Regions from separate parts of the Streptomyces sp. AC627_RSS907 genome, predicted to be linked through region 2. Evidence: riboswitches for the same ligand, from Rfam matches in the RefSeq annotation. Region 2 holds a riboswitch; each other region holds the start of a gene.

Region 1 (3,200 bases), on a different contig from region 2:
GTAGATCTCGGCGCCCCAGCGCAGGGCCTCGGAGAAGGACTCCGCGCCGATCGGGGCGATCATGAACTCCTGGATGTCCACGTTGGAGTCGGCGTGCGAGCCGCCGTTCAGGATGTTCATCATCGGCACCGGCAGCAGGTGCGCGTTCGGGCCGCCCAGGTAGCGGAAGAGCGGCAGGTCGCTGGCCTCGGAGGCGGCGTGGGCGACGGCGAGCGAGACGCCGAGGATGGCGTTGGCGCCGAGCGAGCCCTTGTTGTCGGTGGCGTCGAGGTCGAACATCGCCTGGTCGATCAGGCGCTGCTCGGTGGCGTCGTAGCCGACGAGCTCCGGGCCGATCTGCTCGATGACGGCCAGGACGGCCTTCTCGACGCCCTTGCCCAGGTAACGGTTGGCATCGCCGTCACGGAGTTCGATGGCCTCGAAGGCGCCGGTGGAGGCACCGGACGGCACGGCGGCACGACCCGTGCTGCCGTCGTCGAGGCCGACCTCGACCTCGACCGTGGGGTTGCCTCGGGAGTCCAGGATTTCCCGGGCTACGACGACGTCGATGGACGGCACGAGCATCTCCTTCTTCAATGTGACGCTTCGGTGTGACGCGGGTCCGCAGGACCGCAGCGGCTCTGCGGGACGAGCCTAACCGGCTCCGGGCGATCGGCCAGCCGGTCGCCCACCCGATGGACAGAACCGAGAGTAAATTGTTTCCGAACGGAACAAAGACGTCCGCGGAAACGGAGGCGGAATCGGGGAGCGAAGCGGGACGGGAGCGGGGCCCAGGAGCGGCGGCGGGGGCGGAACGTGAAAATCCCGTCCCGGCGCGTACGGGGGAACACGCACCGGGACGGGAGCAAGGGGGCCGCCGCTTACTTCAGGTGCAGCTGCTGGCCCGGGTAGATCAGGTCGGCGTCGTCGACGATGTCGTCGTTCAGCTGGAACAGCTTCGCCCAGCCACCCTTGACGTCGTGCGCCTCGGCGATCGAGCTGAGGGTGTCGCCCTCGACGACCTTGTACTCGCCGTCACCCTTCTCGACCTTCTTGCCGGTCGGGGTGGTGACGGTCTCCTTCTTGGCCGCCGGACGCTCGGCGGAGCGGGAGGCCTTCTGCTCGGTGGAACGCTCGGTGGAGCCACCGCTCTGGCTCTGCGCGCTCTCGGAGCCGCCGGAGTCGGAGCCCTGCGAGGAACCGCTGTCCTGGGTCCCTCCCGAGCCGCCACCGGTGTACGCGGCGTTCGACAGGCCGGTGCCGCAGACCGGCCAGGCACCCTTGCCCTGACCGGCGAGCACCTTCTCGGCGACCGCGATCTGCTGCGCCTTGGTGGCCTGGTCGGCGGTGGCGGCGTACTGCGTACCGCCGTAGGCGGCCCAGGTGGAGGCGGAGAACTGCAGGCCGCCGTAGTAGCCGTTGCCGGTGTTGATGGACCAGTTGCCGCCGGACTCGCACTGGGCGACGGTGTCCCACTCGGACGCGGTGGCGGCGGAGGCGTTGCCGGCCGCCATCAGCGGGGCGGCGACGGCCGCGCCGGTGACACCGGCGACGGCGATGACACGGGTGGCCTTGGACGGACGACGGTGCTTGCCCTTGCCGGAGAACAGCATGGATCGATCCCCTCACCGACGCCTGCGAGGTGAGCTGTCGGGTTCGGGCCGGTTGAGTTGCCCGGCCGGGTTCCTCACGGAACTCGGCTCCACCCCTAGCCGCTCCGGTCAACTGCCCGGTGCGGCACCTACCTTGGGTCCCCCGCTCCTGCCTTCGGCGCTCGACGCGACGACTGTTCCCGGACGGCCGCTGGCAGGATTCGGCGTTGCGGCAACCGGGGCCCGCGGTGGCGAGCGGTCATGACCGTAGGCACGCGCTCCGCGGTTTTTCAAAGACGATCACGGCTTCTGAGACCTATCTCTCACGAGATCCAAAACGGACATACGCCCCCGAACCGTGACGCGAACTCCCCCTACTTCTCGACCGGTTCGCCCGTGACCGTAAGGGTCTGACCGGGCAGGATGTGGTCCGGGTCGTCGCCGACGACCGTCTTGTTGCCGGCGTACAGCGAGTGCCATCCGCCGTCGATCTCAAGGGAGTCGGCGATGCCCCAGAGACTGTCACCGGAACGGACGGTGTAGGAGCCGTCCACGACCTCCCGCGCGCCACCCTCGCCGCGCGAGGCGTGCCGGCCCGACGACCCAGCCGTACGGCCGTCCGCCGTCCCCTCGTCGGCACTGCCGCCGCGGTGCCGGCCCGAACCGGAGTCCCCGGTGTCGGTGAGCCCCGAAGTGCCGCCCTCCTGCCCCGCCTTGCCCGTCTCCCCGTCCTCGGGCGTGGCCGTGGACGAACCGCCGGACCCGCGCCGGTCGGTGCGCGCCGTGGAATCGGATTCGGTGGATGTGTCGGACTTGGCCGGTTCGTCCTCCGTGGCCGACGAGGAGTCAGGAGTCGGCGGGGCGGAAGAGGAAGGCGACGTGCCGGACGTCGGCTCCGTCGTCCCGGCCGGACCGGAGGAGCCGGAGACACCGGACGGTTCCGGCGATTCGGCCGACTCGGGGGCGGTCGACGTCCCCGAGGTGTCCGACCCCTTCGACGGGCCGTCACCCGTCGCCGCCGTACCGCTGTCCGCGGGCACCCGGTCGTCGCCCAGCCCCGAGAGCACGGCGCAGGTCGGCCAGGCGGCGATGCCCTGGGCCGCGTGGATCTTCTCGGCGACTCTTATCTGCTGGGCGCGACTGGCCTGGTCGGCGCTCGGCGCGTACGCCAGACCGCCGTACTGCTCCCATGCCTCCTGGGACAGCTGCAGGCCGCCGTAGTACCCGTTGCCGCTGTTCTGGCTCCAGGCTCCGCCGGTCTCGCACTCGGCGACCCGGTCCCAGTTCACCCCGTCGGCCGCGTGGGCGCCGGTGGCGCCGAGGAGGGGGATCGCGATGGCGGAGCCGGTCACTCCGGCGGCGACGACCAGGGCGGGAGCCTGGCGGGGGCGGCGGTGACGACCGTTCCCGGAGAGCATGCGACGACCTTTCACGAGACGACGTGGGCCACGCGGTGGACGATGCTCCCCACCACGCTGATCCGTGAACGTATAGGCAGATGATCGCCTGTCACAAGTTCATCCCGCACAGATCACGTGAAGATCACAGAGTTGAGCGCGTGTCACTTTTGCGTCGCCGGGCCACCCTTGTCGGCCGATGACGTGCCCGGTGTGAAGGAGACGGGCAGGG
Region 2 (3,200 bases):
TGTAGGCCTCGAGGTCTTCTTTCCGTTCGAGGTGCAGGCTACTCGTCAAATGGTCGAGAACAACTACGTCTAGATCAGAAGTGCTCGAAAAAGAGAAAATTACGAAAGGGCCGGTGACGCCGATGTGCGCCCCCGCGGCGAACGGCAGGACCTGGAGCCGGACGTGGGGCAGACGCGCGGCCTCGACCAGTCGCGCCAGCTGACGGGACATGACCCCGGGCCCGCCCACCTCCCGGCGCAGCACCGCCTCGTCCAGGACCGCGCTCAGTTCCAGGGGCCGCTGCGTACGCAGCACGTCCTGCCGGGCCAGCCGGACCTCCACCAGCGTGTCCAGCCGCTCCTCGGACAGCCCGTCCACCGCGGCGCGGGTCACCGCACGGGCGTACTCCGGCGTCTGCAGCAGCCCGGGGACCACCGTGGTCTCCAGCGTGCGCATCGCGCTCGCCTGGGACTCCAGGCTGATGAAGTCCCGGTACGTGGGCGGCAGCACCCCCCGGTAGGCGTGCCACCAGTGGTTCCGGCCGCCCGTGTCGTCGGAGCCCGCCAGCATCACCAGCAGCTCGCGCAGTTGGGCGTCGTCCACTCCGAAGGCGTCCAGCAGTAAGCGCACATCGGCCGGTTTCGCACCGCTGGTCCCGGTCTCGATCCGGCTGACCTTCGACTGGTGCCATCCCACCAGCTGGGCCGCCTCACGGCTGGTGATTCCCGCCGATGTGCGCAGGGCGCGCAGTTCGGCGCCCAGTTTCCGGCGGCGCACCACGGGACCGTGCTGCATGGGCCACTCCCTTACTCCCTATGGGCCGCGCGAATACGCTCTGCCGTCGCAGAGTTCACCGCTTCGAGCGACAGATATATGCATATCTTGGTGGATCGCCACCCTTCGCCCCCTGGTGATGGCAGTCTGGCGGCGAAGCACCAGTCCGGGACCGTACTCGAACCATCCGCTCCTTGTCGGACCGCGGTCCCGTGGGAAAGGGACGACTTCTCCATGGCAGACCATCTGGAAGCATCCATCACTCTGCCGAGCGATCCCGCCTCGGTGGCCGTCGCGCGTACCTATGTGGTCGGCACGCTGGCGGAGTGGGGCCTGCCGGCGGACACCGACGTGTCCGACACCGTCCGGCTCATCGTCTCCGAGCTGGCGACCAACGCGGTCCAGCACACGCTCGGACAGTCCCCCACCTTCACGGTGGACCTCGGGCTCGACCGTGAGGCACGCCTGCGCATCGGCGTCACCGACAGCCATCCCCGCTTCCCCAAGCGCCTGCCCGCCGCCGTCCAGCAGGACAACGGCCGGGGCATGGTGATCATCCGCTGGCTGACCGCGGAGTGCGGCGGCAGACTGAGAGTGCGGCCCACGCGCGAGGGCGGCAAGACCGTCTCCATCGAACTGCCCTGGTCACCCCCGGGCCGGCCGGTGACGCCGGAACCGGTCACGGCCGCGGGGCAGGTCGTGGGGGGCCCTGAGCCCCAGGGGTGAGGCCGCCGGGCGGTGAGGGCGACCCACGGCATCCGGGCAGGTGACGGTGCCCGGCCCACCGTCACCTGCCGGGATCGGCTACTTGACCCGGCCGTACCAGACGCTGTTGGTCCAGATCTTCTGCAGGCGTACCACGTCCCCGGTCTTCGGGGCGTGCCAGATCTTGCCCTTCCCGGCGTAGATGCCGACGTGGTAGACGCTGCGGCCCGAGTGGAAGAAGACCAGGTCCCCGGCCTTGCGGCTCTTGGCGGAGATGTGACGGGTCTTGTTGTACTGCTGGGCCGCGGTGCGCGGAAGCTTCTTGCCGGCCTTCTTGAACGAGTACTGCGTCAGTCCCGAGCAGTCGAACCTGCTTGGTCCGGTGGCGCCCCACTTGTACGGGGCACCCTTCTTGGAGGCCGCGATCTTGAGGGCCTTGGTCGCATGGGACACCGCCGCCGCTTCGGAAGCGACACCGGGGACCACGACGGAGCCGCCCACGGCGGCGAGGGTCAGAGCCGAGGCCGTACCGGCACGGGCCATCAGGGACGGGACACGATTGAGCGCGGACATGCGCAACCCTTCGTCAGCCGCCTGTGAAGGATGACCTGTCGGATTCGGGCTGGCGAAGTTGCCCGGCCGCACGAGTGCGGCTTCACCCCAAGGGCTGCTCGGCCCGGCGCACCTCTCGCGGAGATGACCGTTCCGGCGACCCGTCGTGCTTGGGTCCTCCACTCCTGCCGATCCACTCCTGTCGACCGGTCGTCCGGGCGGCGGCAGGACTCGGCGTCCGCCCGGACCGCCCCGCCGCTGCGGCGGGGGCTTGTCGTCAGTCACGGATCTTGTCTCGTCCGGTGGGAAAATCCCAACGGAACGTGCTCTTTGTGTTGTTACTCACCACTCGCCCGTTCGAGGGGGCGCACCCGGGTTCGAGCCGTCGCCGGGTGTCCGACCGGCTCCGGGACCTGCGGCGGAATGGCTTGTTCCGCCGCTTGGACACGCGCGTCGCGCAACCTCGGAGGGTCGGAAACCGGAGGTGTTCCTACGCCGAAAGGGGGTACGCCGTTTGGTCCGTTTCGGATCCCTGTCACCTCGACTGCCCGAACCCGCCTGTTCCTGACCGGGGGCACCGTGCGGCGCGGTGTCGACCCGCCCGCGCCCGGCCGGATGCGCGACGGCCACGTGCCGGTCGGTCAGTTGTGCCTTGGACCGGGCCGGTTGGGCGGCGGCGCACCCGATGGCGGCGAAGGTATTCGGCCGTATGGCGCGCTTGGTCTGCCGGGCGGCGGGCGGCGGCGGGCGGCACCGGTAATCAGTCGGTCAAATCCAGGTGACGCGGCGGAAACACTGCGGACCTACTCTCCACCCCGATCCACCTGCGGTTTCCGGACACCACGAGGCGCCTTCCGGCGTATTCGTGTGTGTTACATCTATAGCCGTCGCGGTGGCCGCGGCAGCCGGACCGCTCGGTCCTGGCGTGATGCCCTGTGAGGTGGCAAGTGCAGCTGACCCCGCACGAGCAGGAGAGACTGCTCATTCATGTGGCCGCGGACGTGGCGGAGAAGCGCCGCGCACGAGGCGTGAAGCTCAACCATCCCGAGGCCGTCGCGCTGATCACCGCGCACATCCTCGAAGGCGCCCGCGACGGTCGTACGGTCAGTGAACTCATGGCCTCCGGACGCACGGTGCTCCAGCGCGACGACGTCATGGAGGGCATCCCCGAGATGATCCACGACGTGCA
Region 3 (3,200 bases), on a different contig from region 2:
GCCTCCGACGCCGAGGGCGCGGAGGCCGCCCTGGAGCGGCTGGCGAAGCTGGTCTCCGAGGGTCTCGAAGAACTCCCCGAGACCGTCTGAGCGACGGCAGCACCGAAAGGCCCGCCCCGGACCGGACCACGGAGTGGGCCTTTCGCTTTCCCTTTTCCGGGCAGCAGAAAATGGCCCCCGGAATCAGCTCCTCTTTGTATACGGCGCCCGCGTTAATGCCGCAGGCTCGACATGTTTACGGGACGTTGCGAGTTCCTCACACGTTCCGCCCGCTGGTCACCGTCGGAGGCGAATCGCAACCGGTGGGCCGGTACCGACCGCTCGGTGTGCAGCGCCATGAGCGCCCGCGCGCGCTCGGCGTCGCCCCGGGCCACCGCGTCGACGATCGCGCCGTGCTCCGCCCAGCACTCCACCGGCCCGGCCGGCGCGTCCACGGCGTACATCCAGGCGATCTTGTGGCGCAACTGGGTCAGCAGCGCCGTCAGGGAGGGACTGCCGGCGGCCTGCGCGAGGGTCTCGTGGAACCAGCCGCCCAGTGAACGCAGGTCCTCGCCGCTGCCCCGCCTGGCGCGTTCCTGGCCCAGTCTGACCAGCCCGCGCAGCACCTTGAGATGGGCCTCGGTGCGGCGCCGGGCGGCCCGGGAAGCGCCGAGCGGCTCCAGGAGCGTACGCGTCTCCAACAGGTCGGCGGCCTCCTGCTCGGACGGCTCCGCGACGCACGCGCCCGCGTGCCGCCGGGTCACCACGAACCCCTCGGCCTCCAGCGTGCGCAGCGCCTCGCGGACGGGGACGCGGGAGACGCCGTAGCGGCGGGCGAGGAGTTCCTCGGTGAGCCGGCTGCCGCGTCCGTGGACGCCGGCGACGATGTCGTCCCGGATCGCCGTGCACACCGAGTGCGCCGGAATACGCATGACCGACCTCCGCCTTAATCCCCGTGAAACGTCGACGATTGACGTGTGTTCCGTGACTCTAGGCCAATGGGGCGGACATTCGGACGGCGCGGCGGATTTCATGGATATTTTTTGGACAACACCGCCCCCGGAAATCCGAAAGCCCCGGCTCGGGGAGCCGGGGCTTTCGGTCGCCGTGCCGTCCGCCGTCAGACGTTGACGCCGTGGGAGCGGAGGTAGGCGACGGGGTCGATGTCCGAGCCGTACTCGGGGCTCGTGCGGGCCTCGAAGTGCAGGTGGGGTCCGGTGACGTTGCCGGTGGCACCGGAGAGGCCGATCTGCTGGCCGGCGACGACCGACTGACCCACCCGGACGCCGATGGACGACAGGTGGCCGTACTGGGTGTACGTGCCGTCGTGCATCCTGATCACGACCTGGTTGCCGTACGCGCCGCCCCAGCCGGCCTCGACGACCGTGCCGACGCCGACCGCGTGCACGGTGGTGCCGCTGGAGGCGTGGAAGTCGATGCCGGTGTGACTGCCGGAGGACCACAGGGAGCTGCCGGCCTGGTAGGCGGTGGAGACGTAGGAGGCGGTGATCGGCGCCACGAAGGTGTTGAGGCGCTTGCGCTCCGCCTCGCGCGCGGCGCGCTCCTTGGCCTCGCGCGCCTCCTCGGCCGCCTCGGCCGCCCGCTCGCGCGCGGCCTCCTCGGCCGCCTCACGGGCGGCGGCGTCCAGGGCGGCCTGCTTCTGCGCGGCGGCCTGGGCGTCGATCTCGTGGGCCACGGAGTCGCCGATGGTGACGACCGGGGTGAGTCCGCTCTGCTCCACCTCGGGCTCGGCGGCGAGCGCCGGAGCCGCGAGGGTGCCGACGACGCCGGTGGTCGCGAGGGCCGCGACACCCGCCGCGCGGGCGGTGGTGCGGTGCATCCGGCTGGGACGGCGGTGCTTACCGGTGGCGCGCGTGAACGCCATGTGGAGGCTGTTCCTTTCCTTCCCTCTCGCCTACCGGGTTAGCTGACGGGTTCGGAGCAGGAAGGTCTCCTACGGACCCCCGCGCTGGGCGCGGGCGTCCGATTCACCCCAGGGACTGCGGTGGGTCCCCGGCTCCCCTGGCTCGCGCCGTACGGGGACTCGGCGATGACTGTCCGGTGCCGCGGGTGCGGCGCACTGCCTGACGAACAGCCCGGACGACGCTAGACGCGGCTGCCTTCAATCCTCAAACGCAACCGGCTTTTTGTAGCGCATGCCACAGGGCAGACGGGCAGCCTCTCTCTCAATTCGGACAAAAGGCAGCCCTGGTGACACATCCGTCACCAGGGCCCCTTCACCCGTCCGCCCTACTCGGCGGCCACCACGGTGACTTCGCCGATGCCGAGGGCCTCGACCGGCTCCTTGATCTGCGCCGCGTCACCGACGAGGACCGTCACCAGCCGGTCCACCGGGAAGGCGTTCACCACCGCCGCCGTGGCCTCCACCGTGCCGGTCTCGGCGAGTTGACGGTAGAGCGTGGCCTGGTAGTCGTCGGGCAGGTGCTGCTCGACCTGGTCGGCCAGCGTGCTCGCCACGGCCGCCGCGGTCTCGTACTTCAGCGGCGCCACACCGACGAGGTTCTGCACCGCGACGTCGCGCTCGGCGTCGGTGAGCCCGCCCTCGGCGAGCGTGCGCAGCACGGTCCACAGGTCCTGCAGGGCGGGGCCGGTGTTGGGGGTGTCGACGGAGCCGCTGATGGCGAGCATGGCGGCGCCCGTGCCGTCGGGGGCGGACCGCAGGACCTGGCCGAACGCCCGTACGCCGTAGGTGTATCCCTTCTCCTCACGCAGGACGCGGTCCAGGCGGGAGGTGAGGGTGCCGCCCAGGCAGTAGGTGCCGAGCACCTGCGCGGGCCACACGCGATCGTGCCGGTCGGCGCCGGTGCGGCCGATCAGCAACTGCGTCTGGACCGCTCCGGGGCGGTCCACGATGACGACCCGGCCGGTGTCGTCGGCGGTCACCCGGGGCACGGGGCGCGGCTCGGCGGTGGAACCGGTCCACGCGCCCAGCGTGTCGCCGAGCAGCGCGTCGAGGTCGACGCCGGTGAGGTCGCCGACCACCACGGCGGTGGCCGTGGCGGGGCGGATGTGCTTCTCGTAGAAGGCGCGCACGGCCCCCGAGTCGATGCGCGCGACCGTCTCCTCGGTGCCCTGACGCGGGCGCGACATGCGTGCCTCGGCCGGGAACAGTTCCTTGGAGAGTTCCTTGGCCGCGCGGCGGGAGGGGTTGGCCAGCTCGTGCGGGATCTCGTCGAGGCGATTGCGGACCAGCCGTTCCA
Region 4 (3,200 bases), on a different contig from region 2:
TACGTCGACTCCCTCACGGAGCTGATCACCATCGCGACGGTCGCGGCGCTCGCCGTCCTCGTCAACGCCTTCGTCCGCCGCACCGACGAGCGTCTCGTGTCCGTCCGTGAGATCGCCGAGGCCGCCCAGCGCGCCGTGCTGCCCGAGCCCGCCGAGCGGATCGGCGGCTTCGAGATCGCCGCCCGCTACGAGGCCGCGCAGGCCGACGCCTTCATCGGCGGTGACCTGTACGCGGTGCAGGACAGCGCGCACGGCGTGCGGCTCATCGTCGGGGACGTGCGGGGCAAGGGCATGGGCGCGGTGGCCGCCGTCGCGGTCGTGATCGGCGCCTTCCGGGAGGCCGCCGAGCAGGAGTCGACGCTGGAGGCGGTGGCGCAGCGCCTGGAACGGGCCCTGGCTCGCGAGGGCACCCGGCGGGAAGGCCTGGACGCCTTCGAGGGGTTCACCACCGCAGTCCTCGCCGAACTCCCGCACGGCGCGGGCGTGGTCCGCATCGTCAACCGGGGCCATCCGCCACCCCTGCTGCTGTACGCCGACGGCACCCTGCTCTCGCTGCCCGCCCGGGAGTCGGCGCTGCCGCTCGGCATGGGAGAGCTGGGTGTGTGGCCCGACCGGGCGGAGGAGGTCGACTTCCCCGGTGGGGCCACGCTGCTGCTGTACACCGACGGCCTGTCGGAAGCCCGCGACGACCGGAACGCGTTCTACGAGCCGCACGAGCGCCTGGCCGGTTCCGTCTTCCGGCATCCGGCCCGACTGCTCGACACCCTGGCCGAAGACGTGCGCCGGCACTCCGGTGGCGGCATGGCGGACGACATGGCCCTGCTCGCCGTACGACGGCCCTGACCGTCATCACGATCGGTGACGGTGCGAGCGCCCTCCGCATAACAACTGACACACCATCAGAAGAGGCCTGGAGGGAAGGCGCCGCTGAGGGGTGGTCAAGTCGCCCTGTTTTCGCCGCTCGTGAGGCTTACGTCCGCCGGGGATCCGTTAACGATCAAGCGGAACGGCTTGGAATCCGAGGCCCCCGTCTATTAACGTTCGATAACGCAGCGCGGTCGTCCCAGCCGTCACAGAAGGCGGCTCCGTGCGCACGCGCCGAATCCCGTAAGGGAACCGGGGAACCACCACCTTGGGGTGAATCGGGCGTATGCCGCCGTGGAGACACGGCCGGTATACGCGCGTAGGAGACCTTCCTGCTCCGAACCCGTCAGCTAACCCGGTAGGCGGAAGGAAGGAAAGGAGTACGCCCACGTGGCGTCCAACCGGCCTGCCCCCGAGGCCCCGTTCGTGCCCAGCGGGCACGGCACCGACACCTTCGGCTACGACGGCCACCGCGCCGAAGAGGGCCCCTGGGAGGAATGGAACCCCACCGAGGAGTCCATCCGCCCCGTACGCGGCCGGCACCGCGTCGCCAAGCAGCGCGGCGGGCTCGCCCGCAGCTCCACCGTCCTCGGCGTCGGTGTCATCGCCGCCGTCGGAGCGGGCGGCATGGCCAGCGCGCAGACCGGCAAGCCGCCGGTGCCGATCTCCATGCCGGACCTGCCGAACGTGGGCTCGCTGATCTCCGACAGCGACGAGGAGCCGGAGCCGCAGGGCACCGCCACCCCCCTCAGCAGCATCGGCACGACCTCCACCGACACCACGGAGGGCACCACCGACGCCGGTGAGACCCTGCGGGCCCGGATCATGGCGCAGGCCGAGCAGCAGCAGGCCCAGGTCGAGAGCAAGGCCGCCGCGGAGGCTGCGGCCGCCGCCGAGAAGCAGGCCGCGGAAGCCGCCGCCAAGGCGGAGAGGGAAGCCAAGGCCAAGGCCGCCGCCGCCAAGAAGAAGGCGGAGGAGGAGGCCGCGAAGAAGGCCGAGGCCGAGCGGCTCGCGAAGCTGGCCAAGCAGTACACGCTGCCGACCTCCTCGTACACGATCTCCTCCACCTTCGGCCAGGCCGGCGCCTACTGGTCCTCCGGTCACCACACCGGCCTCGACTTCGCCGCACCCACGGGCACGCTGCTCAAGGCGGTGCACAGCGGCACGATCACGTCGGCCGGCTATGACGGGTCGTACGGCTACAAGACGGTGCTCACCCTCGAGGACGGCACCGAGATCTGGTACGCCCACCAGTCCTCCATCAGCGTCAGCGTCGGCCAGAAGGTCAGCACCGGTGACGTCATCGGCCGCGTCGGCGCCACCGGCAACGTCACGGGCGCCCACCTCCACCTGGAGGTCCACACGGCCTCGGGCGGCGGCGTCGACCCCATGGCGTGGCTGCAGAGCAAGGGCCTCACTCTCTGAGCCGCACCGTTCCCGGCGCCCGCCGCCGCTGATCCCCGGCGGTCCTGACGCAGACCCCCCGACGTCAGGGCTGCCGGTCCCCGCGGAAGCCGTTCGCCCAGGCCTCGCCGCCAGGGCCGGACGTCCGGGCGGCTATCGCTGGTAGGGACGGGGCGACGGGTACGGCAGATACCAGTGCGGCGCGGGGTACTGCGGCGGCACCGGCGTCGTGGAGACGTAGCCGTACGGGCCGTGGCATGGGTAGGGGCCGTACGCCCCGGGCCCCCGCCACGGTGGCACGGCCCGCGGCGCCGTGACGAGGGCCGCGTGCTCCAGGGCCGGACGTGCCGCGTCCCGTCGCTGCCACAGGGCGTCCAGCAGTTCCCGCTCCCGTACGACGTAGTCGGCGCCCGCCCTGCCCCGGCGCCCCCGCTGCCGCAGGAAGGCCAGTGAGGTCGCGTACGCCTCGTACTGCGCCACCGCCCGCGCCGCCGGCTTCCCGGCGTGCCGGCGGGCGTGCTGCCGGGCGATGCGGCGGGCGCGCATCGAGCCGAGGACGAACGGCTCCGCCGGCGCCAGCCACCCGGCCGCCACGTACGCGGGCAGTTCGGCCCGCACGGTGCCCAGTTCGCGCTGCCGGGTCCAGATCACCAGCCAGGTCAGCAGGCCGAACGCGGGGAGCATGAAGGCCGCGTACACCGCGAGGAAGCCGTACTCGCCGAACGAGGCCGAACCGTTCCACAGGGCGTGCATGCCCATCGCGAGCAGCAGACCGGACAGCGGGAGCAGGGCGCGGTGCAGGTGCCGGCGGTCGGCCAGGAGCGCGGCGGCGCCGAAGCCGATGCCGGTGAGCACGGTGAACAGCGGGTGGGCGAACGGCGACATCACGATGCGGACGAAGAAGGTCGCGGCCGTGACGGAGGCGATGCCGC

What was found. Region 2 has a riboswitch for cyclic di-AMP ahead of KUM32_RS22030 (C40 family peptidase). Riboswitches for the same ligand answer to the same signal wherever they lie in the genome.
Positions count from the first base shown of each region.
Region 1: linked by a shared signal. The riboswitch ahead of KUM32_RS25140 (transglycosylase family protein) and the one ahead of KUM32_RS22030 (C40 family peptidase) in region 2 are both predicted to bind cyclic di-AMP.
Region 3: linked by a shared signal. The riboswitch ahead of KUM32_RS12830 (M23 family metallopeptidase) and the one ahead of KUM32_RS22030 (C40 family peptidase) in region 2 are both predicted to bind cyclic di-AMP.
Region 4: linked by a shared signal. The riboswitch ahead of KUM32_RS12000 (M23 family metallopeptidase) and the one ahead of KUM32_RS22030 (C40 family peptidase) in region 2 are both predicted to bind cyclic di-AMP.

Region 1 covers NZ_JAGMUE010000115.1:1,270-4,469, reverse strand. The annotation lists gene eno (phosphopyruvate hydratase) at 1-558, opposite strand, end outside; gene KUM32_RS25140 (transglycosylase family protein) at 861-1,592, opposite strand; cyclic di-AMP (ydaO/yuaA leader) riboswitch at 1,597-1,762, opposite strand; gene KUM32_RS25135 (transglycosylase family protein) at 1,946-2,989, opposite strand; partial or broken gene KUM32_RS25130 (cytochrome P450) at 3,133-3,200, opposite strand, start outside.
Region 2 covers NZ_JAGMUE010000098.1:93,648-96,847, forward strand. The annotation lists gene KUM32_RS22020 (helix-turn-helix transcriptional regulator) at 1-775, opposite strand, end outside; gene KUM32_RS22025 (ATP-binding protein) at 989-1,480, shown strand; gene KUM32_RS22030 (C40 family peptidase) at 1,559-2,032, opposite strand; cyclic di-AMP (ydaO/yuaA leader) riboswitch at 2,036-2,258, opposite strand; gene KUM32_RS22035 (urease subunit gamma) at 2,959-3,200, shown strand, end outside.
Region 3 covers NZ_JAGMUE010000047.1:19,622-22,821, reverse strand. The annotation lists gene KUM32_RS12840 (HPr family phosphocarrier protein) at 1-90, shown strand, start outside; gene KUM32_RS12835 (GntR family transcriptional regulator) at 213-911, opposite strand; gene KUM32_RS12830 (M23 family metallopeptidase) at 1,100-1,864, opposite strand; cyclic di-AMP (ydaO/yuaA leader) riboswitch at 1,877-2,039, opposite strand; gene KUM32_RS12825 (pitrilysin family protein) at 2,230-3,200, opposite strand, start outside.
Region 4 covers NZ_JAGMUE010000044.1:7,120-10,319, reverse strand. The annotation lists gene KUM32_RS12005 (PP2C family protein-serine/threonine phosphatase) at 1-843, shown strand, start outside; cyclic di-AMP (ydaO/yuaA leader) riboswitch at 1,087-1,243, shown strand; gene KUM32_RS12000 (M23 family metallopeptidase) at 1,255-2,289, shown strand; gene KUM32_RS11995 (PrsW family intramembrane metalloprotease) at 2,422-3,200, opposite strand, start outside.